3 linked regions of the Labilibaculum antarcticum genome follow. The protein of the gene in region 1 interacts with the protein of each later gene in a pairwise test. Links are inferred from orthologs where the notes say so. Each region holds a gene or a part of one and is shown in the gene's direction. Other genes may lie near its edges.

Region 1 (10,538 bases):
TGGAATCTCCATTGCAAAAGTACAGTAACTAATCTTCCAGCTAAACATTGTGTTTAAGACAGTTGCAATACCGTAAACCCCACCTGGAGCCAACTTGTAAGGAACGACAAATAAAATGTCGGAGACTGCAAAAATAATACTCCCAATAATGAGGTATAAATAAGCGCTAATCCATTCATTTGATAAGAACTTTTCTTTAGTAATAAAAGCCATTTTTTAATTGTTAGTTTAAGTGTGTGAAATTCGCCGACAAAAATAGATTCGCTTCCTCTAAATACAAGAAAAATCATCAATTTTATCAGCTAAACAGTTGCTTGAAAATCAGGAGCTAACATATTTTCAGCATGTTTTTTTAAACATGTTTATCTAAATCGTGAAAAATAAACGTCAATATTTCACTTATGAAAAAGTACTTATCCTCATTTCATCTGATCTAGACCTAACTAATACATTTCTTTATCTAACCGAAGAGTAACGCTTATGATTACTAACCTTGTTTTGTACAAAAAAAAGAGCCACTCATTAAATGAGTAGCTCTGATATGATATTTTTAAATACTTATTTCAATCCACTTCTCTTTAAAAGAGGTTCGATAGAAGGTTCTTTACCTCTAAATTCCAAATATAGATTCATAGGATGATCACTTCCCCCTTTTTCAAGAATATTTTCCCGAAATGAATTTGCGATTTCTTTATTGAATATACCTGCAGTTTTAAAAGCATCAAAAGCGTCTGCGTCTAAAACCTCTGCCCATTTATATCCATAGTATCCCGCACCATAACCTCCGGCAAAAATATGCGAAAACGAAGTGCTCATACAGCTTGTCTCAACCCTATCGAACAATTCCGTTGATGCCATAGCCTTATCCTCAAAGACAGCAACTTCATCGGTCACCGGCTTTGTAACGCTATGCCATGCCATATCATTTAATCCAAAGCTAATTTGACGCACAAAAGAATAACCACTTAGGAAATTCTCACTATCAATAATCTTCTGCACAATTTCTGATGGAATTTTTTCTCCTGTTTCGTAGTGTTCAGCTACATCATCAAGCCATTCCTTTTGTGTGGCAAAGTTCTCCATAAATTGAGATGGCAATTCAACAAAGTCACGGTATACACTTGTCCCGGAAAGACTACTATATGTGCATTTAGACAACATTCCGTGCAAAGCGTGACCAAACTCATGTAAGAATGTTGTTACTTCATTAAAAGTAAGCAAAGATGGCTTTGTCTCACCAGGTTTCGTGAAGTTGCATACAATAGAAATATGCGGACGATGATCTAAACCATTCTTTCGGTATTGATCAACGAAGGATGTCATCCACGCTCCTCCTTGTTTCGAATTACGAGGATGAAAATCAGTATATAGTAAGGACAAAAACTCTCCTTTTTCATTAGTCACCTCATACACATCAACTTCTTCATGGTATTTCGAAAGATTAGGGTTGATATTAAATTTGATTCCGTATAGACGTGTTGCTAACGAGAAAACGCCCTTTTTAACTCTTTCTAACTCAAAGTAAGGTCGGGTAATTTCATCATTAACATCAAATTTTTCTGTTTTTAATTTTTCAGCATAATAAGACCAATCCCATCGTTCTAATTTAAAATCAGCGCCTAAGCTTTTGGCGTAGTCTTGCAACTCCTTAAATTCTTCTTTTGCCTTTGGCATCGAAGCATCTAATAATTCAGTAAGAAAATCAAAAACCTTACTTGATTTTTCTGCCATTCTTTCTTCTAGAACAAAATCTGCGTAAGAATTGTATCCGAATAGCTGAACTTTCTTCAAACGCAGTTCAACAATGCGTTTGAGAGTCTCCTGGTTATCGTATTTGTCGTTAAAACAGCGAGAAGTATATGCTTTAAACATTTTCTCACGTAATTCTCGATTATCAGAGTATTGCATAAAAGGAACATAACTGGGAAATTGAAGAGTAAATCCCCATCCTTCCTTATTATTCTCCTTTGCAACGGTTCTTGCTGCTTCAATAATACCATCCGGTAGACCGGATAAGTCTTTTTTATCGGTAATATATAGCGCAAAATCATTTGTTGCAGCCAATACATTCTCACCAAACAGCAGGCTTAACTTAGAAAGCTCTTTTGATATTTCTCTAATCTGATCTTTTTTCTCTTTTTCCAAATTGGCACCCGATCTCACAAAGGATTTATAACGATCTGTCAACAATTTTTCTTGTTCAACAGTCAGTTTCAATTCACCTTTTTGATGATAAACTTCCTTTACGCGGGAGAATAGTTTCTCATTCATGATGATATCATTTGAAAACTCTGTTAACATTGGCGAAATTTCTCTGGCCAATGCCTGCATCTCATCATTTGTATTGGCATGATTCAAATTGAAGAAAATAGAAGCCACCCGATCTAATTTATGTCCGATATACTCTAAAGCTTCAATCGTATTTGCAAAACTTGCTTGATCTGTATTATCAGCAATTTGATCTATTTCCATTCTCGCGATTTCAACACTCTCGGTAAAAGCAGGCAAATAATGGTTTATCTCAATTTTTTCAAAAGGAGCTGATTCGTATGGAGTAGTAAATTCGTTTAGTAATGGATTTGTCTGTACAGTCATAGTTATTTTTTTATATCAAAAACAAAGATATAAAATTGAAAAGCCAATCAATCCAGAAAAAATCTAATTATCCAGAAAATTTCCGGATAGCACTTCTACACCTCCAAACAACCATTATTACCACCTGATAATATGCGACTTAGTATATGCGTAAACCTATCTGTGTTTTGATAATATTTTTTTACGCAAACCTTTCCATTCGATCTATAATAAGCAATATATCAATACGTAAGGAATCATTTCATGAAAAAATCCCTATATTTGATTCAATAAAAACAAGGGGGATTTGTAATTATCAAGCGTTATCGAAATGAAAGGCATGAATTTTCTTATCCAAAAAAGTTTACACACAGAAGCAATAATTCCACTTTTTGCTTCTGAATTGTTACGTCCTACGCTCACATACCACTTACCCACTCATCCCGTTGGGTATTTCTCAATTAGCATCTTGAATTAATATTTCTTTTTGCCATTCATTAGCCAATGAATGGATACTCAATACATTCCAATTTTAAGACTGGAATTAAATTCTCGTACTTTAAATTGTCATACCTAATATATATGAAACGAATTTGCATTAAAATCGGCTCCAACGTTCTTACAAATGAGAACGGAGAATTAAATACATCCCGAATTAAAAATATTGTCCATCAAATATCCTCACTACGAAATCAAGGAATACAATGTATTCTTGTATCATCGGGAGCGGTTGCTGCAGGTAAAAGTAAAGTAAAACTGCCCGCAAAAATTGATACTGTATCAGCAAGACAGGTATGGTCAGCTGTTGGTCAGGTAGAGCTACTGAATACCTATTCCTCTTTTCTTAGCGAGTTTGATATAGGATGTGCGCAAGTTCTTGTTACAAAACAAGATTTTCGAACAAGAGAGCACTATTTAAACATGAAGAACTGTTTAAATTCTCTTCTTAATAATGGAATTCTACCAATTATTAATGAAAATGACGCTGTATCGGTTACGGCTTTAATGTTCACCGATAATGATGAGTTATCTGGCTTGATTGCATCGATGATGGATGTTGAAGCACTTTATTTGCTGAGTAATATCAATGGAATTTATACAGGAAACCCTAATGATTCTAATTCCACCGTAATACAAACTGTAAATGGTGATATTAACCGATTAAAACAATACATCACGACGCAAAAATCTAATTTTGGAAGAGGTGGAATGCTAACCAAATGCACTATTGCCGGAAGAGTTGCCAAATCGGGAATACCAGTGCACATTGCTAATGGTGCAATTGACAATATCGTATTGGAACTTATTAATTCACCTGACAAGGTAAATCACACAAGTTTTACGGCAAGCAAGAAGGCATCAACAGTGAAACAATGGCTGGCGGGATCTGATGGTTTTGAAAAGGCCGAATTGGTTATTAATAAAGGTGCAGAGGAGGCTTTGCTCTCAAAAGAAGCAACAAGTTTATTGCCTATTGGTATCATGAATATGATTGGAGATTTTGAAAAAGGTGACATTATTAAAATAATTGGCTCAACAGGAAAAGTAATAGGACTTGGGAAAACACAATATAATAAAAGTAAAGCAGAAAGTTATATTGGAACAACTGGCGCAAAACCCCTGGTTCATTACGATTACCTTTTTCTTTACTAAAGAAAACGGTCGACAAATTCTATTGTATCGATTTAAAAAATAAGAATTAACTTACTTACAATACTTGATTTAAACCCATAATCATTCAAAATATGAATTGCACGGAACAACTATATAAAGTCAAAGAAGCTTCCAGAACCATGTGTTTACTAAGTTCTGAAAAGATAAATAATGTGTTAAAAGATCTTGCAAAGTCTCTAAGAGAGACAACTGCACAAATTTTAGAAGCCAATAAAGTAGATTTAGACTTAATGTCTGCATACGATCCAAAATATGATCGTTTACTACTAAGCGAAGAAAGAATTAATGGAATAGCTGAGGATATTGAAAATATCCTAAAACTGACTTCTCCATTGGGAAAAATACTCTCTGAAAAAACGCTTGAAAATGGTTTGCTAATTAAAAAAGTAAGTGTTCCATTAGGAACTGTAGGTGTCATTTATGAGGCACGGCCTAATGTTACGCTTGATGTTTTTGCACTTTGCTTTAAATCTGGCAATGCCTGCGTTTTAAAAGGTGGTAATGATGCCGAAAATTCGAATAAAGTTTTGGTTGAGTTAATAAAGAAGACACTGATCAAAAATGAGATTAATCCTGATATTATTCAATTACTACCTTCGGCCAGAGAAGCGGCTACGGAGTTAATGAATGCAATAGGTTTTGTAGATGTTCTAATACCAAGGGGCTCTCAGAATTTGATTAATTCAGTTCGGCAAAATTCTAAAATTCCGGTAATTGAAACTGGAGCCGGTATTGTACATACCTATTTTGATAAAGACGGAGATTTGCAAAAAGGAAAACAGATTGTATATAATGCCAAAACTCGCAGAGTAAGTGTTTGCAATGCATTGGACTGTCTAATTATGCATAAAGACCGACTTGCTGATTTATCAACGCTAGTAAATAAGCTACAGGATAAAAAAGTTGAAATATTTGCAGATCAAGAAGCTTACGATGCTATTAAAGATACCTACCCTGAGTCTCTACTTAAAAAAGCAGATGAGTCTTATTTTGGAAATGAGTTCTTGAGTCATAAAATGTCGATTAAAACTGTTTGTAATTTTCAAGAAGCTACAGATCATATCTATAAGTACAGTTCGAAGCATAGTGAAGCCATTATTAGCGAGAATTCAAAAACCGTAAGTGACTTTTACTCAGTGGTTGATGCTGCAGCAATTTATTCTAATACTTCAACGGCATTTACCGATGGGGCACAATTTGGATTAGGAGCTGAAATTGGGATAAGCACACAAAAATTACATGCTCGGGGACCTATGGGTTTGGAAGAATTATGCTCCTACAAATGGTTGATTACCGGAAATGGACAAATTAGAGAATAAGTAGAAAATAAAACGTAAGTTTTTCAAATCTAATCCGGTGAATATTTATATTCTACCGGATTTTTTATTTCCTTTTTTCCAAAAAAAAGGATTTATTACTTTAGAATAACAAAATCATTAAAAAGAGGCATTGTCAATACTTGAACTGATCTATTCATGATCACAATAATCACCATTAGATTCCTTTTTTCATTGATGAATACATCAACATATTACACTAAAGGTGATATACGGATAATACTACATTCTTAAAATATTACAAAACGACACCCATAAACATCAAAAAACACCGGATTCAGCACCATACGAACGGCTTCCAAAACAAAAATCGCTTTCCATTCGCCACAAAACCAATCAGATTTGACTAAAATAGGAGCTTCCGAAAAGCCACCGCTTGCTTAAGACATAGCAATGGCCAGCATTGTAATTATTGGAAGATTCATCTAAAATTAATCCTTATCTTAATCTAGTACTGAATATAAAACTCAATCTTTTGATTATTTTTGCATCTTTAATTTCAACAACAAATTGACATGAAGCAAAAACTATCCTTTTATACTGACAGAATAAATGACTTTAATAAGCAAAGCTCTGATCTGCAAAAGCAAAATAGAAACCTCTCTTTCTTACGTTTGATAAGTGCGATTGGAGCATTCGTGTTATTTTATGTAATTCTTTCCTATTCTCTATTAATTGCAAGCACAGTTGCTATCACACTAGTACTCTCATTGATTTATTTTGTAAGAAGATACAATCGTAATAGTAAAAATAGTAAAAGGCTAAAGGCTTTAATTGAAATCAACGAAAATGAAATCTCTTGCTTGCAAACACGCCATAGCAGGCTTTTTTACAATGGTGAAGAATATTTAAAGCCAAATCATTCTTATGCATCAGACTTAGATGTATTTGGCAAGTATTCTCTTTTTCAATTAATTAACCGAAGTGTTACAAAAACTGGAAATAACACTCTTGCTAATTGGCTTTCAAAGCCATCGTCTAATAAAGAGATTCGCAAAAGACAAGATGCCGTTAAGGAATTGGCAAAAAAAATTGATTGGAGACAAAATATTATTCAATATGGTTTTACAGGCAAACTAAAAAATGATGATCCCAATTTTGTTATTGAATGGGGTAAAAAGCCCTCTCTTTTTCATGGTCAAAAACTATTGAAGATCGTTGTAACTGTTATGCCGTTTCTTTCCTTAGCAGCCTTAATTTATGCTTTTATCGGCTCGCAAGCTCCTATTACAATTATGATATTGGCTAATATTGGAATCCATTACTTCAATCGCAAAAAGGTTAGTAAGGAGCATGAACAAACTTCGAAAAGAGGGGAAATGCTCAAAACCTACTCCTATATTATTGAGCAGTTCGAAAGAGGGAATTGGGAATCTGAAAAACTGAATGAGCTTAAAACTACATTAGCAACTGATGATCAGCCAACGGCAAAAAAAATAAACCAATTGACCCGTTTAATAGAATTACTTGATCAGCGCTTGAATCTTGTTGTTCAATTCCTTTTCAACCTTTTGTTTTTTTATGAATTGCACATATTGTTTCGGATTGACCGTTGGAAGGAAAAATACGGCCATGACATTGAAAAATGGTTTGATGCGATCAGTGAAATTGAAGCGATATCCAGCCTCGCTAATTTAAGTTTTAATCATGAAGATTGGGCTTTCCCGAAAATCTCTGAGAAACACTTTGAATTGGAATTAAAAGAAGCAGGACATCCGTTGATTGATCAGAAAGCTAGAGTGAATAATGACTATCAGCTGAATGGACCAGGAACTGTGCATATCGTTACAGGATCGAACATGGCAGGAAAAAGCACATTTTTGCGAACAGTTGGTGTCAATATTGTTTTAGCTCTTTCTGGTGCACCGGTTTGTGCCAAAGAAATGAAAGTTTCTAATGTTGAAGTCAACACCTCTATGAGAATTAAAGATTCAATAGAAGACAATGAATCATCATTTTATGCAGAGCTAAAGAGAATTCAGCAGGTTATTGAAAAGGTGAACAAAAAAGAGAAGACATTACTGCTGTTGGATGAAATTTTAAGAGGGACTAATTCGAAAGATAAACACACCGGATCGCGGGCATTGATTAAGCAATTGGTGAAACACGATGCTGTTGCCATGGTTGCGACTCACGATTTGGAGTTATCCATATTAGAAGAGGAGTTACCAGGACAAGTTGAAAATCGATTCTTTGACATTAAAATTGATGGTGATCAGCTTTATTTCGACTACAAAGTGCAGAAAGGATTTTGCAAAACCTTTAATGCTCCAATTTTAATGCGGAAAATGGGAATTGATCTGGAAATATTGAAGGAAGCATAAAGCTAAATACTTTTCCATGATCTGGTAATCCTGTTTGGGTGATTTTAAATGCCTTCCCATATTGGGGAATTTGCCTTGAATGCTTCGAAGTGCACTCCCTCAATTGGGAAACAGGATTGTATCGGTTAGAAGTGATTTCCCACAATTAGGAGCAAGCTTTGGATGATTCAAGCTGCTCTCCCATAATTAGGCAACTTGCTTTGGGTAGTTCAAACTGCTCTCCCATATTCGGGAAAGAGGCTTATGATGGTTTTGAGTGCTCTCCCACTTTTGGGAACAGGCTTTGGACGGTTTGAAGTGCTTTCCCATCATTAGGAAGGCTTTTTTGGATGATATGGATTGGCAAACTTGATTTTAAAAAGAGATTCAAACAACAAAAAAGCCGAATCAGAAATGATTCGGCTTTTTTTATGCTGTTTTTGTACTAAGCCACTGGTTTTATTTTAAAGGATCGTATAAAAAAGAACAACCCAATTAAAACAAAAGGTATACTTAATAATTGTCCCATATTCAATGCCATTCCCTGTTCAAAAGCTTCCTGATTTTCTTTTATGAATTCGATAAAGAAACGTGCAGTAAAAATCATCACGAAAAAGGCTCCAAACAGTCTTCCACTGTATTGTTTTGCATTTGTTTTCCAATACATGAACGACAATACAGCAAAGGAAATTAAATAACATATTGACTCGTATAACTGAGCTGGATGTCGAGGAGCCAATGGCTCATAAATAGATGCTCTGATGAATTGAATCCCCCATTCCGAATGAGTTTGAGTTCCGATAATTTCAGAGTTCATCAAATTTCCAAAACGAATAAAACATCCCGCCAAGGCAACTGGAATTACGACGTAATCCAATATCCAAAGCATTGACTTCTTGCTGACTTTCTTTGAATAAAACCACAATGCGATAAGAATTCCAATTGTAGCGCCATGAGAAGCTAATCCTCCACGCCAAATTTTTATAATTTCCGCTGGATGCTGAGAATAGAATTCCCAACCATAAAAGAATACATGTCCCAAACGAGCTCCTACAACTGTTGCAATCATGGTATACAGAAACAACTTATCAAGCCATTCCAGTTCAATACCATCTTTTTTAAACATCTTTTCTACCAAATAATATCCCAACAAAAAGCCTAAAGCGAAAAGTAATCCGTACCAACGGACAGCTACAGGGCCGATTCTAAATATTTCCGGGTCGATATCCCAAAGGATTGAAAGCAACATATGCGTTTTTTAAATTTTGGTAAGTAAAACTAAATGGATTGTTTCGACTTGCGAAACAATCCATGTCAATTTAGTATGATTTTTTTAATTATGGAAATTAAGCAGGAACTCCTTTTCCATGACATTGTTTGTATTTTTTACCACTACCACAAGGACAAGGTTCATTTCTACCCACTTTTTGAGCGACACGAACTGGCTCCATCTTTTTTGGCTCCGATTTGCCCCGACCTCCGCCAATTTCTTCTTTGGTAGTTTTTAAATTGCTTAAATCGGTTCTTTTACGCTCTTCGGCCTTACGAATATCTTCAGGATCCGATAATGGAATATGACCTTTCATTAAGCTGCTAACAACACTCTTATTTGTAGTTTCAATCATCGTTTTAAACAAATTGAACGATTCAAATTTGTAGATCAACAATGGATCCTTTTGTTCGTAAGAAGCATTCTGAACAGATTGTTTCAAGTCATCCATCTCACGCAAATGCTCTTTCCAAGCATCATCAATGGTTGCAAGAATAGATACCTTCTCGAAAGAACGAACCAAGTTTTCAGCCTTACTCTCGTATGCTTTCTTTAAGTTGGTTACTACCTGAAACATTTTAGAACCATCGGAGAATGGAACCACAATATTCTCATATATTTCCGCTTTGGATTCGTATACATTTTTGATTACCGGATAAGCTTGTTTGCTAATTGATTCCACTTTTCGCTTGTAGTTATCTAAAACCACTTGGTAAATCTTCTCAGTAACTACTTCTGGTTTCTCCTTCATTAATTCCTCTTCACTGATTGGAGAATCGGTTGATAAAGTACGAATTAAATCTAGTTTAAACTCCTCAAAATCACCACCATGATATTCATTTGCAATCAATTCAGACAAATCAAACATCATATTGGCAATATCAACCTGAATACGCTCACCAAATAAGGCATGACGGCGACGTTTATAAATAACCTCACGCTGAGAGTTCATTACATCATCGTACTCCAATAATCGTTTACGAATACCGAAGTTATTCTCTTCCACTTTTTTCTGGGCACGCTCTATCGATTTGCTAATCATGCTGTGCTGAATTACCTCACCCTCTTTCAGTCCCATTTTGTCCATCAACTTCACAATACGATCTGAGCTAAATAAACGCATCAAATCATCTTCCAAAGACACAAAGAATTGAGAAGATCCAACATCTCCCTGACGACCGGCACGACCACGTAACTGACGGTCAACACGACGGGAATCATGACGCTCGGTACCAACAATTGCCAAACCACCAGCAGCTTTTACTGCTTTGGTTAGCTTAATATCAGTACCACGACCAGCCATATTTGTAGCAATGGTTACAGTTCCTGATTGACCTGCTTCCGCTACAATATCTGCTTCGCGCTGATGTAATTTTGCAT
Region 2 (10,627 bases), 410 kb from region 1 along the record:
GGCGGCGAAATCAACCAATCTTTACTTTCAACAATTACTCCATTCTCAACACGAACCAAACCAAGCGAGCAAGCTGAATTGCGTTGTCCGTTTGCTGTTTCAAAATCTATTGCGGTAAAATTCATTTATTTAAAATCTAAATGGTAAAGGAAATAAGAACTAAAACTTTTAATTTTGTGCTAACTGCTAACTGCTAACTGCTAACTGCTAACTGCTAACTGCTAACTGCTAACTGCTAACTGCTAACTGCTAACTGCTAACTGTGCATTCCAATCATCTCCAGAAATTCATCTTCTGTTTTTATTCCGATGCCCAATTTTTCGACTTTTTCAAATTTGCTCGGGCCAACTTTTTCGCCAGCCAAAAGGAAGCTTGTTTTCTTCGATATGGAACTCACATTTTTCCCGCCGTGAAGTTCGATCATTTCCTTTAACTCATCTCTGCTGAATTTTGAGAAACTACCGGATATAACAATGGATAATCCTTCCAAAGTATTGCTGGCATTCTCATTTTCAACAATTTTCCTCTCCAATTGCAAGCCAAATTCTTTTAATTGGGCAATTAAATTTTGATGGTATTCGCCCGAAAAATATTCTACGATGCTTTCAGCAATTTTCACTCCAATTTCATCTACCTCAATTAATTCTTCGAGAGTAGATGCTGCCAATTTGTCGATAGAAGGAATCGCTTTGGCCAATTTTTTGGCCACTGTAATTCCAACATACCTAATTCCCAAAGCATACAAAACTCTTTCGTAAGGAACCTGCTTCGAATTTTCAATGCTGGTCAATATCCTCTCGGCAGATTTATCGCCCATCCGTTCTAAAGGAATAATATCTTCTTTAGTAAGACTATATAAATCAGCAATATTTTTTATTAATCCTTTCTGAAAAAGCAGGTCGATGGTTTCTTCGCCCAATCCATCAAAATCCATGGCGCGTCTACTAATAAAGTGTTCTATTTTTCCTTTAATCTGTGGCGGACAGCCCATATCATTCGGACAATAATGATTTGCTTCACCTTCTTTACGAACCAAATTGCTACCGCATTCGGGGCATTCCTCAATGTATTTAATTGCCTGTGCTTCCGCAGATCTTTCAGAGATTTCCACCCCAACAATCTTTGGGATAATTTCACCGCCTTTTTCTACATAAACAGTATCATTTTCGTGCAAATCTAAATTTTGAATAATATCTGCATTGTGCAAAGAGGCTCTTTTCACCGTTGTACCTGCCAATAGCACCGCAGTTAAATTGGCAACAGGTGTAATCGATCCGGTTCTACCCACTTGATAAGTTACTTTTTCTAATTTTGTGGATACTCTTTCCGCTTTGTATTTATAGGAAATTGCCCAGCGAGGCGATTTAGCCGTAAAGCCTAATTCCTCCTGCATATCCAGCGAATTTACTTTAATTACAATTCCATCAACTGGCACAGGTAAGCTGTCGCGATTTTCGTCCCATTCTTTAATGAATGCAATTACTTCGTCGATATTTTTGCAGATAGCTGTGTTTGCCGGAATTTTAAAGCCCCAATCTTTAGCGGCTAATAAATTGCTGTAATGATTTCGGGTCGGAATTTCTTTGCCCAACAAATAATACAAGTAGCAATCTAATTTGCGCTTGGCAACTACCGATGAGTTTTGCATTTTTAAAGTACCCGAAGCCGCATTTCGGGGATTAGCAAAAGGAGCCTCCCCAATTTCTTCACGTTCCTCGTTCAAGTCATTGAATACAGCAAAAGGCATTAATATTTCGCCTCGTATCTCAAATTCTTTTGGATATCCTTTACCACTTAATTGCAAAGGAACCGATCGTATGGTTTTTACATTTGCCGTTACATCATCGCCTTTTACACCATCGCCACGGGTGACAGCTTGAACCAGTTTACCATTTTGGTAAGTCAACGAGATTGATGTGCCGTCGTATTTCAGTTCACAGACATATTCCACATCGCCATCAATTAATTTTTTAATTCGGTTCTCGAAATCGCGGATTTCTTCTTCCGAATAGGTATTGCCCAACGAAAGCATTGGGTATTTGTGCTCTACCTGATTGAATTCTAAGTTGATATCGCTCCCAACACGTTGGCTTGGTGAATTGGGATCGTTAAACTCAGGAAATTTCTTCTCCAGAGTAATTAGCTCATTCAAGAGCATGTCAAAGTCGTAATCGCTGATGCTAGGCTGCGATAATACGTAATAATTGTGATTGTATGTATGTAATTGCTCACGTAATTCTGCAATTCGAACTTGTGCTTCTGCCTGATTCATAATTGTAAAGGTCTACCGTTGTGTGAATAGATGAGCTGTGTTTTCAATAGCAAGCCCGAATGGTAAAAATAGTAAACCTTGCGGTGATTTCGCAAATGATTTTAATGATTTTTGAGATGGAGAACAGTAATTGGTGATGTGCCTGATTAAGAGCTCTTAAGTGCAGTCGTGTGGTAAGCAATTACAGGTTTGAAGCGGTGGTGTTGAAGAATCCTTATTTTTGAATAACAGATGTTTCGTCCCGGTAGCCATAGGGATCGTTCAACATGACTGTCCAAGTGAAACTTTACTTTTCGGACACCCTCTTTCATTTTACACCATTCACCGATTTTTGACCACGCTTAACCGATTTAAGCAAGTAAATGCTTTGATTTTGCGCTACTTTAGAAGTAGAAACAAAGGGAATCGAAATCTTAAAGCATAATGTCATGGATGAAAATAAAAAAAATAAAAGTTTGTTTGTTGGCCTACTCCTAATAATTGTTGGGATCGTAATTGTTTTTGAACGACTTAACTATCAATCTAATTTTATTGAAATATATCTGTATCGATGGGAAGCCTTTTTAATTCTTTTCGGTGTATTACAGGTATTGATCCGCAGAAAAATTTTTGGTGGATTAATGGCAATTGCCGCGGGAACCTATTTTATGATGGATGATTTGTATTTTCTACCTCAAAATTGGGAGATTTGGTTTTTTCCAGTATTACTTATTATAGGTGGCATTGCATTTATTTTTGCTCCCGATTCACCTTATTGTTGTAAAAATAAATAAATTCATATCGTAAAATATTTCATTATGAGATCACAACATAAATCAAACCCAAACAACCGTGCGATATTCGGTATTTTCTTAATCCTTTTTGGATGTTTACTGGTTCTTAAAAATCTGGATTTTATTCCTTATGAATTAAGACATATTATCTTTTCGTGGCCATCATTATTACTAGGCTTAGGGGCTCTTTTCTTCTTCGGTAAAGAGGATAAAACAACAGGAGTAGCTTTGATGACCGTGGGTGGACTATTTTTACTCCCAACGATATTCGATTGGAGCTTTGATTGGCGAGGATTATTTTGGCCGATTATGCTTATTGCCATTGGAGTTGTTGTTATTCGCAAACGAAATGTTTGTGAATTTGATAAAAGGTCAGAAGTTGGATTTGATTCGGATTATATTGATGAATTAAATATTTTTGGAGGAGGAGAAAAGGTTATCAACAATAAAAATTTTAGAGGGGGAAAGGTGACTTGTATCTTCGGGGGAACTGAATTAAACTTGAGTAATGCAGCACTTTCCGAAGGCACAAATGTGATTGACATATTTACCATGTTTGGCAGTTGTGTTTTAATCGTACCATCCGATTGGGACGTTAAGGTTGAGGTATCTGCAATTTTAGGTGGTGTTTCGGATAAAAGAATGTCAACAACAAATTATATTGTAGAACCAAAAAAGGAACTAATCATTAGAGGTACTGTAGCCTTAGGCGGTTGCGAAATAAAATCGTATAAATAATTTAAATGCAACATCCGCTTTTAAAAAATCGTTTTGCTATTCCTGTTTATCTTGCGTCCTGGTCTTTTTTTGTTGCCATGCTATTTATTATTGGATGGTATTTTGAGGGAAGAACATCATACGATGCAGTGGTAAATGCCATTAGTTTTTCTTTTCCTTTATTGATTTTGGGAGCATGTATTTGGTATATTGTTGTATATACCAGTATTGAGAATTTGGGTGTTTTTCATTTTCTTTTGCATCATTTAACAGCAGGTGCTGTTGTTGTTGGGATATGGGTATCGGTGGCTTATCAGCTTAGGATTGTAGTTTTTGGTGCTTCAAGCGAAGGGCTGGATTATTTTCTCCCGATACATTGGCAGATTTTTATGGCCTTTGGCTTGTACGATTATATTGTAATTGTTTACTATTTAGTTTTATATTATCGAAATTTTCAGGACAAATTAGTTCACGAGTCAGAATTGAAAGAATTGGTGAAAGAAGCTGAGTTAACAGCACTAAAATCACAAATTAATCCACATTTTCTATTCAATAGTTTAAATTCGGTTAGTTCTTTAACTTTATCAAGACCCGAACAATCAAGAGAAATGCTTGTTAAATTATCGACTTACTTACGTTACTCACTCGCTCAGGATTTAAAGGAGTTGACGAATTTAAGCAATGAATTAAGTAATATACGTTTGTATATGGAGATAGAGAAAGTTCGTTTTGGGGATCGGTTGCAGCTTGATTTTGATTTGTCAGCAGATTGTGAGAAATTTAAAATACCAAATCTCATTTTACAACCATTGTACGAAAATGCAATTAAATTTGGAGTGCATGAAAGTCTTGAACCAGTTTGCGTAATGACAAAGTGTAGTTTCGAGAATGATTCATTAAAAATTAATATTAGTAATAATTTCGATCCCGAATCGATTCCTCCCAAAGGAAACGGTATTGGATTACGAAATATACAGGAACGCTTACATTTAATTTATGGTCGCACCGATTTGATGAGAATTGTAAAGAGTGAGAATCACTTTTCTGTTAATTTGGAATTTCCGCAAAGTAGTTAAGGTATGAGAACAATTAAAGCAATAATTATTGATGATGAAGCCTTGGCAAGGGATTTGGTTCGGTCCTATTTGGGAGCTTATGACGATATTGAAATTTTAGGTGAATTTTCTGATGGATTTCAAGGCTTAAAAGCAATTAATGAGTTACAGCCCGATTTGGTGTTCTTAGATGTTCAGATGCCAAAACTAAACGGTTTTGAGATGTTGGAATTACTTGATAAACCTTGTAATATTGTATTTACTACCGCCTATAATGAATATGCTATTAAAGCATTCGAACACAATGCAATTGATTATTTATTGAAACCATTCTCGAATGATCGTTTTCACGATGCGTTAAATAAAGTGAAGGATCGCATCGCAAATTCAGTGACGAGCGAAGATCAGATTGAGAAAATAAAAAATCATAACGATTCATCGGAAGAGTTATTGACCCGTGTTGTGGTAAAATCGCGAAATAAAATTGATATAATTGCAATTGATAAGATTAAATATTTTGAAGCCCAGGATGATTATGTCATGATCTACACCAATGAGGGCAAGTACTTGAAGCAAAAGACAATGAAGTATTTTGAAACTCATTTAAATCCGAATGAGTTTTGCCGGATACATCGTACTTTTTTGGTTAAGATCGATCAAATTGCACAATTGCAACCTTACGAGAAAGATCATTGGATCGTAATTCTGAAAACAGGGGAGAGTTTGAAGGTTAGTAGAAATGGGTTTAAGCAATTGAAGCAACAATTGGAAATCTGATCATCGAATGGGTAAGTACATACTAAGCATCTTTCTATTATGAATTGATGCTTTTTTTATATCTAAGAAAAACCATAATCTCAACGCATCATTTTCAGATTAAAATGGTAGTTCTTTAAACTATTATTCTTTTGTTAAATATGTTTTATTCTTAGTTCTTCCGAAGTGTGAGTTTGAAAAGGGGACTGAATTGTTATTTCTTTTTTTGCTGTGAATAGATGTAAATTGGTGATAAACCGATGGTTTGTGTTTGTAAGTAGATTATAAAGTTTTTTTATTATTTGCTTGTTCTCTAACATAAATTATTTACTTTTGTGCAACCCGATTTTAAACACTAACTAAATTACACACTACTAATGAATCTGAAATTTAATTACAGAATTGGATTATTGCTGGTCTTTCTGTTTCTTTTAAGCCCCACAGTGAATTCCTATGCCCAGAATAATACAAAAATTGCAACAAATTCTGGATTGAAGGGCACTATAATTGAAAATGAACGACAGAAAGCTCTCGAGTACGCAACTGTCTCTATTTATTCTTTACCTGATTCTTTACTGATAAAAGGTACAATTACCGATAGAAAGGGCGAGTTTGAATTAACAAATTTAGAAAGTTCTACTTATTTTTATAAAGTTGAATATCTTGGTTTCAAAAGTTATAAAAGTGGTTCAATTCTATTACGTGAAAATAAAACGCAATCATTGTCGAATCCAATTTCTTTACAGCCTGACACAAAATCCATCTCTCAGGTAGAAGTTACCGCGAATCTTGATTTTGCACGCATTGAACTGGATAAAACCATTTACAGTGTGTCAAATTCTCCTATCTCTGATGGAGGAACTATAAATGAGGTGTTAGCTACCATTCCTACATTGAATGTAGCAGCCAATGGAGACATTCAATTGCGTGGAAGTTCTGATGTTAAAATATTAATCGACGGAAAGCTGAGTGGTTTGTTAGGAATGAGCCCGGGAGATGTGTTGAGTAATATGCCTGCGGGAGATGTTGATCGTGTTGAAGTGATTACAAGTCCATCTGCAAAATACGATGCTTCTGGTTCTGCCGGAATTATTAATATTATTATGAAAAAGGAGCGTGCAAAAGGGTTTAATGGAAATGCTTCTGCAACAATTGGTACGATTAATAAACATTCAGGTCATACAGGACTAAGTTTACGAACCGGAAAAGTAAATTTCTCCGGATCGTACAGCTATCGAGACGATTGGTCAGGAGGGGATTATGAATTATCGCGATTAACAGAAATTCAAAATAATTTCGAGATCTTGAATGCCAGAGCTGATGTAGACTTAGGAACTCGAAGCCATATCGGTCAATTGGGAATGGATTATCTGATTAATGATAAGAATACCATGAGTTTTTCTGTTACCAATCGGAATGTGAAACAGAACAAGAACGGAACCTATAATTATTCCCGGAATTTAGTTACAAACAGCTCTTCTCCAACAGAAACATACCGTGAAAGTGCTGTTGATATTGATCTGGATTCCTGGGTGTACAATGCCTCTTATATTCGTAAGTTTGATCGAAAAGGACAGGAGTTTTCTTTTGATGTAGCCTATACAAGTAATAGTGCAGAAAATTACGGAAATTATACTTCTGAAGTAGAAGGAAATACTAGTGACTTTTTCAATTCGGACCGTGAGGAAGCAATTATTCAAATGGATTACACACAACCTGTAGGTGAAGTGGGTTCCATAGAAACAGGTTATTTGTACCGAACTAACGAGATAAAGTATAATGAACCAATAGATTTATCTACTGCGTTTAATTATAAAGAGAGTATTCATGGCTTGTATTTTCAGTTTAGTGGAGAGAAAGGTAATTTTGCATATCAGTTTGGTTTGCGATCTGAGTATTCGGATATTGAGACGAATAAAGCATATAATGACGATTATTTAGACTTTTTTCCTAGCGTGCATCTTTCTTATAAATTATCAGACAATAAGCAGGTATTACTAACTTATTCTAAAATGGTTTATCGTCCTGATTCCGGAATGCTAAATCCATTTCAAAATCTTCAAGATCCGGAAAATCAGAAATTAGGAACTCAAGATTTGGGTGCTTATTACACTCATATGCCAGAGTTTACCTTTATTTATAAAAGGGATAAAATAACCTATACGACAAATTTATATTATCAGTATAAGGATAATATTATAAAGCAGTATCGTTCTGTTAATGAAGATGATGTGGCAATTGTAACTTCTGAGAATTTAGGAAGCCTACAATATGCAGGTATTGATTTTAACATTTCTACAAAATTTAACAAATGGTGGAGTGTCAATTCTTATTTGTCGGGGATTTATCAGAAATATACCTCCATAGAAGAATTAGATTATCTAGGGAACGATGCTTATAGTTTTTTTGGAAAACTTACTTCCACCATGAGGATACCTAAATGGTTCAATTTTCAGACAACTTTAAGTTATGATTCTGATATGCCCGTTGCTCAAGGAAGTTACGATCAATCCTTTCAGGTTAATTTGGCGTTTGGTAAAAGAATCATGAAAGGCAAAGCAAGTCTGTCATTATGGATTTACGATGTTTTAAATACCAGTAAGTATAATGTAAATACTTCAGGAGACCGATTTTCTCAACAAATGAAGTATAAGTATGAAAATAGAACAGCAAATCTGACCTTTCGATATTATTTTGGGAAAAAGTACAATGTGTTAAAGACCAAAAAAAGAAGTAGTGGAGCTCATCATACAGAGAAAGATATTTAAATATGCATTTTATTAAAAAAAACCTCGTTCGTTAGAACGAGGTTTTTTTGTGTCTGGAGTTTTGGTTCAATTGATAATTATTTTTTTAGTGAGAAGATTAGTACTTGTTTGAATATTTAGTAAGTAAACTCCTCTTGGAAAAGAATGAACATCGATGATATGCTGTGAATTATTTATTTGTTTTTGGTAAACTATCGAACCTTTTAGATTGATCATTCGCAATAGAGTCGGCTTATTATTAGCTAAGTCAATTCGTAAAAATGTACTTGCCGGATTGGGATAAATAGCAATAGCTAATTCTTCTTCCACAAAATCATCAATATCAGTAACTGGTGCAACATTAATTGTCACTTTTGTCTTAACTGAGTGGCCACCATCGTCAAAAGCCCGGTAGGTGAAAAAGTCTTCACCACTGTAACCCGTATCTGGGATGTATTCAAATGATCCATCATCCGAAAGGAAAACAAAGCCATTTTTGCAGAACTCAGACAACTCTGAATAGAGTGAATTGCCATCAAAATCGAAGTCGTTGGATAAGAGTCCGTTTTCAGTATCAATGATCAAATTTTCGCCTTGATTTGTAGCATAGCTATCAGTATATGCAATTGGTTCATTATTAAATTCAACCAATCCATCTTTTACAACATAGTAAGATTGCTTTTTCACTTCCACATAATTAGTTGGTGCAGCCCAACTCCAAATAAAGCGGTTGCTTCCTTCCAATAATACATCATTATGAAGAATGCTTAGAGCTATACCATCAGAAATGGCTTCTTCTGTTTCTGGTGTGGCTCGATCGTCATTCATTACTTTTGTGTTAGCAGGATCGGTAACTTGCAGCAATGACCAGGGAAGATGAATGTCAATTGAATCATTTGAGATGATGACAGCATCCAAACTTGAAGGAGGTAATTCTGTTCTTCGGGTTTTTAAATTTCCAACATATTGTATTTCATGACTTTCGTTATTATTCTTCCAACGAACCAGATTCCATGAATCTCCATCAGTTGCTATGGAATGATAAAGCTGTTTGGGTTCTGAAACACCATGCCATAAACCGTATAAATCATAGGCTTGGGTTACGTATAATTCAGCAGAATAATTGGTGATACGAAGAGCGAATTCAGCTCTATTCGATATAGAATTTCCTGAAGGCAACATCGATTCACCTAAAGAAGCATCATAGCTGTCAATGGCTATCCAAATCGTATCTATATTCGAAAGTTCCTTCTCAAGCATCAAACGAATGTTGAAAAAATCAAAATCAGCTGCTGCAAGAACTTTTTTGATTGGTTTATCATTACCAAAATCTTCTAACTCGGAGTAAATGGTTTCTGATGGTCGGAATGCGATTAATCCAAAGTTCTGTTCGGCAGCGGTAACATTATGCCAAAGAATTCTTGCTTCAGGATTGAAATCAAAAGGATCCGTAATCCAGGTTCGTTTGAACCACTCATCTATCCATGAAAATTGTATTCCTCCTGCACAGCCAGCTTCCTCAATGTTATCAAGAAGTCTTAGGAAATTGAGTCCTTGTTCAATCTCAGAACAACCTCCATGATTCATTCCATTGGATGAATAATGTGCAATACCCCAACTTGAAGGAGTACCAATTTCGGCAATAAGAACTGGGAAATCTTTGTAATATTTTTTAAGATCGGTTATATAGCCGAGATAGCTGTTCTGCCCTAGTGGGTCGGAGTATTGTTGATAGTTGGGATCCTCGCTTATGAAATCGGGATAATATGGGTAAGCATGAAAGCTGGCAAAATAACCAGCAGGTGCTCCATCAAAGTTTAAATTGGATAAATCCAGTGATTCTTTATCTTCATCTGTTCCCGATTCTGTGGGGTGCGTTAAGGGATCCAAAGTAGGCCAACTGGAAATACTAACAGGACGCTCTGTGTTATAAGTGTTACGTTCGTATAGTACTAGAGATTCTAAATGCGATGTTGCCCAAACTTCGGATGGAGAAGCACTTGCTAACCTAAACACAGTGCCGGAAAAGGAAGTCTGGTCGGCATGTTTACTATTAGTTTCTTCAATCTCGTCAGGATGAATTTCTCTTCCAATAATATAAGACATTATCCAAGGGGATACATCAACAGTATATGATCCATATGCCTTTCCAAAACGGTGATCGATACTGTTATTTCCATGAATACAGTCAAGCATATCTTTAATTTCCTGATTGAATACATCATTTAACTCATGTAAATCTTTGGTGTACCCACCTAGCTCTTCTTCTAGCCAGACACCGTGCATTATATACATTGGACTTGCAGG
Region 3 (10,648 bases), 220 kb from region 1 along the record:
AATGGTCTGATTTACGACGAAACCCGAAATACAAATCGCTGGATAAATCCAAGTTTGCCCGACTGGAGTATTTCGGAAAAGGATTGTGCACCCAAAACAGTTTTTTATTATTGGAACGATGAAAGACCGGGTTGGAACGATATGCGAATTGTCTGCAAGGGAATGCACATTACAACCTATGTAAACAACATTAAAGTTTCCGATTATGATGGAACAGGTGTTTTAGATGATGAAAACCATGTGAAAAACAGAGTGTCTAAGAAAGGTCATATTGCCATTCAATTGCATAGAAAAGCAAATAATTTCATTCGCTACAAAGGTATTGAAATAAGAATTTTATAATTCTACTCTGAACCAGAAATTCAATTATTTGAATAATAAAACGATCTCTTAACTTTATGCTACGGCTTGTCCATTTAGTTTTGAAGTTTAATAAATTTCAATTTTGTAAAACTCATTTTATACGGATTATATTAATATAATATTATGAAACGTCCATGTATAAAGCTTTCTACACATAGGGAGATGATTATATGGTAAGTTCCATATGACAAAAACTTAAAATTATAAACATATGAAACTAAGAATATTGCTTGTTATTGTACTTATTGCATCGTCTACTTTGGCGAATGCTATCGAACGTCCAGGTTTTGATAAAAAAAAGGATATTTTAATTGCTCAGTTTGATAGTAAACCCGACCCTGATGATATTCATGCACAAGCTGCTTTGGGTTGTATGCTATTGCATAAGGACCTTAAAGGTGTGGATTGTTTTGCGGTAGCTGGAGCCATTGGAATCCAGGATGGAGAATTTATTGATTCGGGTGATTTATTTAATATGGTATTTGGCAAGAAGTGGACAAATGCGCATGCAGATTGGCAGGGCTCAGTACAAATCATTACCGACAAAGTGATTTCAATATTAGAAAAAGGAGGAAAAGTTTGGGTTCAAGAAGCAGGACAATCGAACATTACGGCAGATTGGATTGTGGAAGTCCTAAAAATAGTTCCGGAGTCAACAGTGAAATCAAATGTAATTGTAGTGCAACATAGTAAGTGGAACGAAGACAAAACGGATTCTACCGACTTGGTTTATGTGAAAGATAAAACCAGCTATTTTGCCATTGATGATGGAAATGCACCTACTGATGTAGATTGGGGAGACCGGGGATCGTATTCAACACCTGAATACAGAAATAAAGACAGTAAATGGATTGAATTAGCAAAATCGTCTTCCAACAAAAAAGCAAAAAGATTATGGATTGAAGCTGATAGAGTTATTACCGAAATGTTCCCTAATGGGTTTGCAGAAGAGTGGTCGTACATCCATTATAATGGAGTAGACTATTCGGATTGTGTCGAGAATTGGTGGATTTTTAATATTGGTGAATTAGCTAACAACAATGCTAAATTTTGGAATCGATACGTTACAAATTAAGGTGTATTCTTTAATTATAATTTTTTTGTTGAGCGCATCGGATTTTTCGAATACTTCTATGTGTTTACTTATATTAATGAACTTGTAAGCTACAATCCGGATTTAACTATTTTTGCTTCCCTCTGTAGTCCTCCGACCTAGGTGAAAAAAAGAGGTGAGATGGCTGGAATTGATCCAGTGAATGGACGCCTAATAAGGCGTGATAAAATATACAAGGCTTATGCTCGGTATTTTGTGAAGTATCTAAAATCATATGAAACCTGCCTTTAAAGAAAACAATTTAACCACTGGAATTTATGCAGGTACATTCAGAGCAGCAGAGCGACTTGGCATGCATGTGTATATGGGACTTGAAGATGCAAAAGACTTGGATGGAATTGGCATTCAATACATGGAAGCAAATCTAATTCTGGAAACTCAAATATCCGGGATTTAAAATGTTTCACACTGCAGGTAATCTTATAGTATTTGGAAAAAAGATATAAAGCGAATGGTCAGAGGCTTGATTTTTTGGTTTTAAACAGGAGAAGGTAGATCAGCTCTGGATAATTCTGGCGGTAATAGGTGACTCCTCACGAGTTGCAAGCTTGGTACCTTACAATAGTGATAGTACTAGGTTGGAAATGATAAGAACATATAATAAACATTAAAATTTAGTGACGTAATTAGTTTAAAGAGGGTGTCCTTAATTTAGGTCATCCTCTTTTCTGTTTTTACGATCCCTGGTTTTTTAAATTTCATTTTAAGTGAAATTGAAACAGATCTACCGAATAAATTTCACGATAGCTCTTTTTTTTATGGGGTATAATGGAAGAATGCTGATAATTTACTGCATTCATTTAAAATCCGGCAGGCATTAATTGATGCTAAACAGGAGATTAGCTCTGAATATGAATAAGGAAAGGTGATGAAAGCAATATATTAAAATGATTTGATCCCTGAAATTCAGCGGTATGGACAATAGTTGCTTATTTGAAAGAAAATAAAAAGCAGGAAGTTTTTGTATTATGAATGTTTAGACTAATTTTAAATAAGGAAATTTAAATATTCACTAAAAAAGAATGGTTACCATGAAAACTTTGCAATTTAAAATTGGAACAGGCATAGTACTATTGTTCATGCTCTTAGTTGGTACTTCAAATAAAACGTATGCGCATTGCGAGATTCCTTGCGGTATTTACGCTGATTCTCTTCGGATAATCATGTTGTCGGAAGACATTGAAACGATTGAGAAAAGCATGAAAATGATCAATGAATTATCATCAGCGGAAGAAGTAGATTACAATCAGTTGGTACGATGGATTACCAATAAAGAAGATCATGCTAATAAGATACAGAATATTGCGACTCAATATTTTATGTTTCAACGACTGAAAGTTTCGGATGATGCTGAAGTACAAAAGAAAAATGCCAAGCTTTTGGCTGTTTTGCATGAAATTTGTGTTTATGCAATGAAATCAAAACAAACAACCGACTTAAAATACATCGAAAAATTGAATGAGGCTGTTCATAATTTGTCTCATCTGTATTTTGGAGAGGAAAAGCATCATCATTAAAAATTAGGCCAGATGAATTGATTTGGGCCACAATTAGTCCAAATAGAATCTGAATCATTGGGATTTTCACAAGTAGTGAGAATCCCAATTTTTTTATTCCTTTTCAAGTAAAATATAGGCGCCAAAAGTTTTATTCTGAAAAGGACTTACCAATGGTAGATATCCATTCATCCATTTTCCATCTTGCATTTCTAAAGGATGTTTCTCTGTCATTTCCAGATGAAACTGATCGAAACTTTCTTTGAATTGATTGAAGATTTTAAAAATTCCTTTTGTATCAGGATGAATTTTTTCGTTTAGAAAAAGAGCTAGAGTGCTCATGTTGTAACGAAGATTAATTTCTAAACACGGATGAATTTGAAGCTTCTCATCGTGATCTAAAACAAGCATGCAGTCAACTCCAAAATAACCCGTGTAGTTGGTTGCAATATCCGAAGCCGAAAGAACTTCCGACATGCAAGTCTGTAGTTCGGAAATACGGTTTTCATTTAAAAGTGTATCCATTTCTGATGGAATACCGCCAAGGTAGTTACACAAATATTGCCCTTTCGAATTGGTATCAAAGAATCCTAAACCTAAATAGTTTAGTTTGCCTTTTTCATCACAGTAATACTGAAGCGAAAAATCGAATTGTTTTTTTAAAAAAGGTTCAACCATAACATAAGATTGCGAGGCAATTACACTATTGATTGATTGAATAATTGATTCGTTTAAAGTGGTATGCCGGAGAATTTGCAGACCTCTGCCTGCCGAGCTCAAGGGTGACTTAATTACAATCTGTTTCCATTTGTGCATTAGCTTTTCAACCTCAGCTACACTGGTGCAAACTTGTGCAGTCTGATCTATATCAATGAATAATGAACTATTATTGTGCTTAATTGCTTCTTTTACAACTTCCAGCGCTTTTTTACGACTGTATAAATCACGATGCTCTACTTTCCAGAATGCATTGGGCTGATTTAAAAAACGGCTGCTGCATGATTCTTTAAAAGGCTTCAAAATATGATGAATTCTTGGACTCCATCCCCAAGGATGAAGACTGTCTTTTGGCATTTTAATAAAATCGGAATCTGTTAATGCAAGTGTGAGTTGTTTGAAATTCGGTACAGATACTCCTGCATTTTCCAGGAGTTCCATAAATTTTTGATCTGGCATTTCATGAACCAATACGGTATCATTTTTATCCGCAAAAAACATCGGCAATACATCCAAATCCTGTTTAAACTTGGTTAATGTTTTGTTGGGCATAAAACTAACTGTTCCGTTGGCAATGGCCATTTCGCAGGTAGGATTGTAAATAAATATTTTGGGAGCAATATCTGTTGGCATCATTCTAATTCAGTTCATTTTGCATCACAAAAGTAGGAGAAATCTGCTTATCTTTGGTTTTCCAACAAAAATAGATGTATGATTTTCCCTAATAAACTAGTGCATGGTCGATTAATAAAGCGATACAAAAGATTTTTAGCTGATGTTGTGTTGGATAATGGGGATATTGTTGTGGCGCACACCTCTAATTCGGGAAGCATGAAGTCTTGTTTGGAAGAAGGTGCAGAGGTGTACTTGACTTACGTGGATGATCCCAAACGGAAAACAAAGTACACTTGGGAAATGATCAAGATTAACGATTCTTGGGTAGGGATTAATACGCTTGTTCCAAATCAACTGGTTTACGAAGCTGTAAAAAATCAAGAATTTGTTGCTTTAAGAGAATATTCGTTCGTAAAAAGAGAAGTGAAATTTGACGATAGCCGATTTGATGTTTTTGCTTCGAATGAGGACGAAGAATGCTTTATCGAAGTAAAAAATGTGAGCATGAAAGTGGGTGAGTACGCTCGTTTTCCGGATGCTGTGACTACTCGAGGTAAAAAGCATCTTAATACCTTAATGAAGGTGAAGAAAGAGGGCAAAAGAGCTGTGATGGTTTATGTTATTCAGCGAACAGATGTTAGTAAATTTGCTCCTGCATTTGATATCGATCTTGAATATGCAAAAACTTTAAACGAAGCCTTTGAGTATGGAGTGGAGCTTTATGCTATCCAAGCAATTGTTACGCCGGAACAGGTTGAACTGGGGGAACTATTGCCTATCGAATTGGAATAAGGACTTAAACTAAGTACTTTTGTCAGCTTAAAAAGATAGAACATGAACGATAAGGCACAAAACGAATTGGGAAAATATCGCGAACTGAGAAATGAAGTGAGCGAATTGAGTGATCAGCTGGCCAAACTGCACAAAGATGAAATGGCTTGTAAAAAAGGATGTTCGGAGTGTTGTATGCACTTTTCGGTTTTGCCGGTTGAGTATTTTAGTATCCTACAGGAATTAAAAGCAAACCCACCACAGCAACATTTGGAGTTGGACGAAGAGGCTGACGACTGCAATTTCCTAATCGACGATTTGTGTCAAATATACGAAGCCCGACCATTTATTTGTCGTACACACGGATTGCCATTACTATTTATGAGTCTGGATGGCAATGATTGGGAATTATCGACTTGTCCGCTTAATTTTACTGATTTTGATGAATTTCATAGTGAAAACACCTATCCTCAGGATACCTACAACAGTAAATTATTCTTAATTAATCAGGAATTTGTAAAGAATTATGAAGCTGAAAAATTTGGCGATTTCGATATGATTTCAATCAATCGTTTGGTTACCGATCTGAAAAAATAAATTTTGCATAAACTACAAATATGGCAGAAGTTGAGTATCGACTAATTGAATCGAATAAGCATACAATTATTGTGCGTGAATTTTTTGGGGATGTTGAAGTTTCGGATGTGACTGAATCCTTCAAATACATTTTTAAGGAATATGCAGAACTAAATATTGTGGGTATTATTACCGATTTAACTCAAGCTAATTTTAAAATTGGAATTAAGGAGTTCCCGAAAATTTTACAATTCATTCTTCAGAATAAGAAGTTGTTTAATTTAAAAATGGCTGTGATTGCCGATACTCCCGAGAAAACAGTTTTTCCTATGCTTGCTCAAGTCAGATTTAAGTTCCTACCTGTGAAACCTTTCACGACCATGCAAGCTGCTGTTCAGTGGATGAATGAAGCCTAATTAATGGTACTTTTTATTTTTAGTGACAGATTGTTAAGGATTGAAAAAGTCCATTTCTATTGTTTTAGAAGTGCTTACTCTTAGCGAATTTTAAAAACTCTTATTGGATGTTGTACCGATTAATTTTGGAAATAAGCTAAATTCTGTTGTAACTTAGGATACCGAGTGGAGGTTTAATTCTTAAAATTTCAGGTTATGGGAGCAATGAAAATTACACCAACGAATGATTTATTGAAGAAAGATATTCTAAATATTGCGTTAGAAATTTTTGTGAGAGATGGTTATTTCTCGACAACAGGAGCTATGATTGCAAGTGAAGTTGGTATTAGTGAAGAGAAGTTGTTTTCTCTTTTCAAGACCAAAGAGTATCTTTTGCACACGATAGTTGCTGAAGCGGTACATATGATATTCGATGGTATCGATCCAAATCAAGATGGTAAGTTATTAGAAGTTGAGTTGCTGTTTTTTATTAATGATTATTTCGATTCTATTGAAAAAAATCTTGAATTTTTTAAGCTATTCTATTCTTTAAGATTTCAGCCTGGAGTTGTTGAGGAGTACAGGCAGGAACTACACAAAATTGCAACTTCGAAATTTAAAATGATCGTTGACTATTTTAGAAAGGAGGGGGCTGAAAATCCAAAGATGGAAACACGTTTTCTTGCCTCGATGCTGGACGGGATTGCCATGAATTTTGTTCTGGAGCCCGATGGTTATCCAATTGATGAAATGCAACAGAAAGTCTTAAATATGTACATGAAAAAGGCTGAATACGAAGATTAATTTTGATCCCAAAAAACCTTGCTTTTCCATTACGAATTACCCAGACATAAAAAATCCGGTTCACAATGTGAACCGGATTTTTATATTTTGAATTTTGTAAATCAGCTAAAAGCTATAGTTTACAAATTATTTTAAACCACGTTTGATTAATAATGCATCAATACTAGGTTCTGCACCTCTGAATCGTTTGTACAATACCATTGGATCTTCAGAACCACCTTTAGCCAATACGTTATCGCGGAAAGCTTTTGCAGTTTCTTTGTTGAATAAACCAGTTTCCTTGAATGCTTGAAAAGCATCAGAATCCAATACGCCAGCCCAAATGTAAGCGTAGTATCCAGCAGAGTATCCACCAGCAAAAATGTGATTGAAATAAGTTGAACGATATCTAGGATAGATTTCAGAAATTAATCCTAGTTCATCTAAATATTTTTTCTCGAAAGTCATTACATCTTCTGTTAACTCTTCAGTTAATGTATGATATTTCATATCCAACATGGAAGCGGCTAAGTATTCAACTGTTGCAAATCCTTGATTGAATTTACCAGCATCTTGAATTTTCTTCACCAATTCAACAGGAATTACTTCACCTGTTTTATAATGTTTAGCATAAAGTGCCAACATTTCTGGTTCAAAACACCAGTTTTCCATTACCTGAGATGGAAGCTCAACAAAATCGCGGGAAACTGAAGTTCCAGACAACATGTTGTATTTGCATTTCGATAAGAATCCGTGTAGAGCATGACCAAATTCGTGGAATAAAGTTTCTACTTCGTCTGGAGTTAATAGAGAAGGAGTATCACCAACAGGTTTTGTAAAGTTACAAATGTTCATGATAATCGGACTAACAGACTTATCAGTACCAAAACCTGACTCCTTACGGAATGAACTCATCCAGGCACCACCTCTTTTCGAAGCACGTGGGTGATAATCCGCGTAGAAAATACCAATGTGTGTTCCATCCGCTTCCTGCAACTCAAACACTTGATTTTCAGGATTGAATTTAGCAATATCAGTACGTGGAATGAATTTGATTCCATATAATTTAGTCGCTAAAGTAAAAGCACCGTCACGAACATTGTTGATTTCGAAGTATGGTTTTAATTCCTCTTCATCTAAATCGTATTTCGCCTTTTTTACTTTATCTGAATAAAACCACCAATCCCAAGAAGCCAGCTTGAATTTTCCACCTTCTTGATCGATTACCTTTTGCATTTCAAGAACCTCTTTTTTTGCATTTGGCAAGGCTGCTGCCCAAAGTTGATTCAATAATTTAAATGCATTTTCAGGAGTTTTAGCCATGTTCTTTTCAAGAACAAATTCTGCATGGTTTTTGAATCCAAATAACTGAGCACGCTTAAGACGTAGATTTATAATTTTCTTGGCAATCTCTTTGTTATCGAACTCATTGTTATTGTTACCACGATTCACATATCCCATGTATAATTTTTCTCTCAAGTCGCGATTCTCAGCGTATTGAAGGAAAGGAAGCATACTTGGCTTTTGAGTCGTAAACATCCATTTACCCTCTTTACCATCTGATTTTGCAGTTTCAGCAGCAGCACCAACAACACCTGCAGGTAAACCAGCAAGATCTTTTTCGTTGTCAATCACCAATTTAAAATTGTTTGTCTCGGCTAAAATATTGTCACCAAATTGCAGTGTTAAAGCTGAAAGTTCTGAATCGATAGCACGTAATTGGTTTTTCTCATCATCAGCAAGATTTGCTCCGCTACGAACAAAACCACTGTAGATTTTATCCAGCATGCTTTGTTCTTCAACAGAAAGATCCAATTCATCCATTTGATCGTAAACAGACTTAATTCTTTTGAATAAGTTTTCATTCAAACTAATATCAGCACTGTACTTTGTCATTAATGGAGACAATCTTTTTGCAAGAGCTGCAATAGAATCAGTGTTTTCAGATCCTTTAATATTATAAAATACATCGCTTACTTTATCAAGTAATGCACCAGACTTTTCGTAGGTAATAATTGTATTTTCGAAAGTCGGAGCCTCTTTGCTGTTAGCAATAGCATCAATTTCAAGCAAACCTTGTTTCATGCCTTCCATGAAGGCGGGTTCGTAATGCTCAAATTTAATTAAATCAAATGGAGCTGTTTGATGTGGTGTGTCGTAGGCTGCAAAGAACGGATTGTCAGTCTTTTGCTCGCTTTTGTTACTATTACAGGCGGTTAAACCGATACCTGCAACAAGTACATAAATAAAAGTCTTTTTCACGTTGTTAGGTGTTAGTATTAGTACTTATAGAATGTTTGCCTGCCAAATTAATAAAATTTGATAGGTTTTCCTTATGATTTGTTTAGTTTTCGCAACATATTCGTTGCAATTTAGAATCAAAATATGCGAAATGGGAAAAGTGGAAGGGGAGTTGTTGGTAAGCTTAACTATTTTAAATAATAGTTAATTTTGATGCCTGAGGAGATGGTCAGATATTTATCTTTCTTTAAAGCAGCTTTTTTCTGGGCGTCTTATTATTTGAATTCTTTTTTTGCTTTTCAGAGTCCCGGTTTTCACTCTTTGGTGAAAAGCTAAGGTAAAATGCGATCCATAGTATGAATAAAACAACCGAAACCGAAGCGTATTTGTTAAAATAAAATCCTTTTATTGAGAAAATGATCGCATCTTGAGGATCTTCCTTTGAGTGAAGAATCTGAAATTTCTTGCCAATAGGATATTCAACATTTTCAGGACCTCTAAGAACATATTTCTTTTGATTCGCTTCGTAGGCAATAACAGAATAAAAAGACAGCAACATGCCGCTCTTTTCTTCAATAATCTTTACAACAACACCTTCTGTTTTTTCACCAGATACAATTAGTTTCCAATTTCCATAAATGGGAATTAGCAATATCAAAATCGTTATAATAAGAAATTTGGATCCTGAAAGTTTCATCGTGTACAGATATTTAGCGGTAATAAATATAAGGAAATTTATACAAAAAAAAGAGGCTGTATTCTAACATGAATAGCAGCCTCTTTAAATTTTGTATTTCTTCCTTATTCAGGATAATTTAAGTTTTCTTCAGTAAGATTTCCCAAAACCTCAGTTTTGAATTTGTTGGATTCCCATCTCGCCATTGGTAAATCGTGGCTCATGTAATTTCCACATTCAATCTTGTTGGTTCCTGGAATTTCGTCTGTGAAATTAGCCATGAAATCAAACATTTCCTGAGTTAGTTTTACAATATCCCTTGATTCTAAATCGCCATTAAAAATAACGTAGAATCCAGTACGGCAACCCATTGGACCAAAATAGATCGTGCGATCGGACCATTCCTTATGATTTCTCAAAAAGGTTGCGCCTAAGTGCTCCATAGTATGCATTGCAGGAATATCCATTGCCGGTTCCTGGTTTGGCAATTTGGTTCGAATATCGAAACTTGTTAAGGTTTCTGCTCCAACTTTATCCTTACGGGATACATAGATCCCTCTTTTCAATTTATTGTGATCAACTGTAAAGCTTTGTATTTTTTCCATATTACTATTTTTTATTTCTGATTTCCTAACTCACGAACCATTTCTGTTACCATTTTGGCTGAATTGACTGCGGCTATTTCAACAAATTCCTGATACTCGATGTCATTTTCCTGTCCTGCAATATCCGAAATAGATCGGATAACCACAAATGGAATACTGAATTGGTAACAAGTTTGTGCAATTGCAGCACCTTCCATTTCAACAGCTTCGGCAGTAGGGAATAGTGTTTTTATTTTATTTGTAGCGTCTGCATTATTCATGAACTGATCTCCAGTAAGAATGCATGCTTTTTTTGT

What was found.
Region 2: the proteins of ALGA_RS20275 (region 1) and ALGA_RS21875 interact in binary tests that used the Escherichia coli proteins (3 or more experiments, as listed by UniProt). The link is inferred for Labilibaculum antarcticum from one-to-one orthologs.
Region 3: the proteins of ALGA_RS20275 (region 1) and sfsA interact in binary tests that used the Escherichia coli proteins (3 or more experiments, as listed by UniProt). The link is inferred for Labilibaculum antarcticum from one-to-one orthologs.

What each region holds. Positions count from the first base shown.
Region 1 is NZ_AP018042.1:5,065,703-5,076,240, reverse strand. The notes cover bases 3,585-6,443. They hold ALGA_RS20275 (glutamate-5-semialdehyde dehydrogenase), read left to right. Parts: upstream 3,585-4,319; coding sequence 4,320-5,567; downstream 5,568-6,443. Other genes in these bases: ALGA_RS20270 (MutS-related protein), read left to right, coding at 6,101-6,443; proB (glutamate 5-kinase), read left to right, coding at 3,585-4,227. Outside these bases: ALGA_RS20290 (YitT family protein), read right to left, coding at 1-213; ALGA_RS20285 (M3 family metallopeptidase), read right to left, coding at 559-2,595; more of proB, read left to right, coding at 3,157-3,584; more of ALGA_RS20270, read left to right, coding at 6,444-7,909; lgt (prolipoprotein diacylglyceryl transferase), read right to left, coding at 8,334-9,137; preprotein translocase subunit SecA, read right to left, coding at 9,235-10,538. UniProt on the Escherichia coli protein: Catalyzes the NADPH-dependent reduction of L-glutamate 5-phosphate into L-glutamate 5-semialdehyde and phosphate. The product spontaneously undergoes cyclization to form 1-pyrroline-5-carboxylate.
Region 2 is NZ_AP018042.1:5,479,301-5,489,927, reverse strand. The notes cover bases 3,770-6,717. They hold ALGA_RS21875 (LytR/AlgR family response regulator transcription factor), read left to right. Parts: upstream 3,770-4,841; coding sequence 4,842-5,594; downstream 5,595-6,717. Other genes in these bases: ALGA_RS21870 (TonB-dependent receptor domain-containing protein), read left to right, coding at 5,951-6,717; ALGA_RS21880 (sensor histidine kinase), read left to right, coding at 3,789-4,838; ALGA_RS21885 (LiaF transmembrane domain-containing protein), read left to right, coding at 3,770-3,783. Outside these bases: ALGA_RS21900 (exonuclease domain-containing protein), read right to left, coding at 1-125; NAD-dependent DNA ligase LigA, read right to left, coding at 257-2,272; ALGA_RS21890 (LiaF transmembrane domain-containing protein), read left to right, coding at 2,701-3,045; more of ALGA_RS21885, read left to right, coding at 3,070-3,769; more of ALGA_RS21870, read left to right, coding at 6,718-8,341; ALGA_RS21865 (T9SS type A sorting domain-containing protein), read right to left, coding at 8,408-10,627. UniProt on the Escherichia coli protein: Member of the two-component regulatory system BtsS/BtsR, which is part of a nutrient-sensing regulatory network composed of BtsS/BtsR, the low-affinity pyruvate signaling system YpdA/YpdB and their respective target proteins, BtsT and YhjX.
Region 3 is NZ_AP018042.1:4,849,265-4,859,912, forward strand. The notes cover bases 3,281-6,249. They hold sfsA (DNA/RNA nuclease SfsA), read left to right. Parts: upstream 3,281-4,401; coding sequence 4,402-5,097; downstream 5,098-6,249. Other genes in these bases: ALGA_RS19420 (hypothetical protein), read right to left, coding at 3,281-4,326; ALGA_RS19430 (YkgJ family cysteine cluster protein), read left to right, coding at 5,140-5,673; ALGA_RS19435 (hypothetical protein), read left to right, coding at 5,694-6,068. Outside these bases: ALGA_RS19400 (family 16 glycoside hydrolase), read left to right, coding at 1-342; ALGA_RS19405 (hypothetical protein), read left to right, coding at 575-1,438; ALGA_RS19410 (hypothetical protein), read left to right, coding at 1,692-1,874; ALGA_RS19415 (superoxide dismutase [Ni]), read left to right, coding at 2,509-2,994; more of ALGA_RS19420, read right to left, coding at 3,088-3,280; ALGA_RS19440 (TetR/AcrR family transcriptional regulator), read left to right, coding at 6,264-6,851; ALGA_RS19445 (M3 family metallopeptidase), read right to left, coding at 6,978-9,092; ALGA_RS19450 (DUF3592 domain-containing protein), read right to left, coding at 9,319-9,768; ALGA_RS19455 (S-ribosylhomocysteine lyase), read right to left, coding at 9,873-10,352; mtnN (5'-methylthioadenosine/S-adenosylhomocysteine nucleosidase), read right to left, coding at 10,364-10,648. UniProt on the Escherichia coli protein: Binds to DNA non-specifically. Could be a regulatory factor involved in maltose metabolism.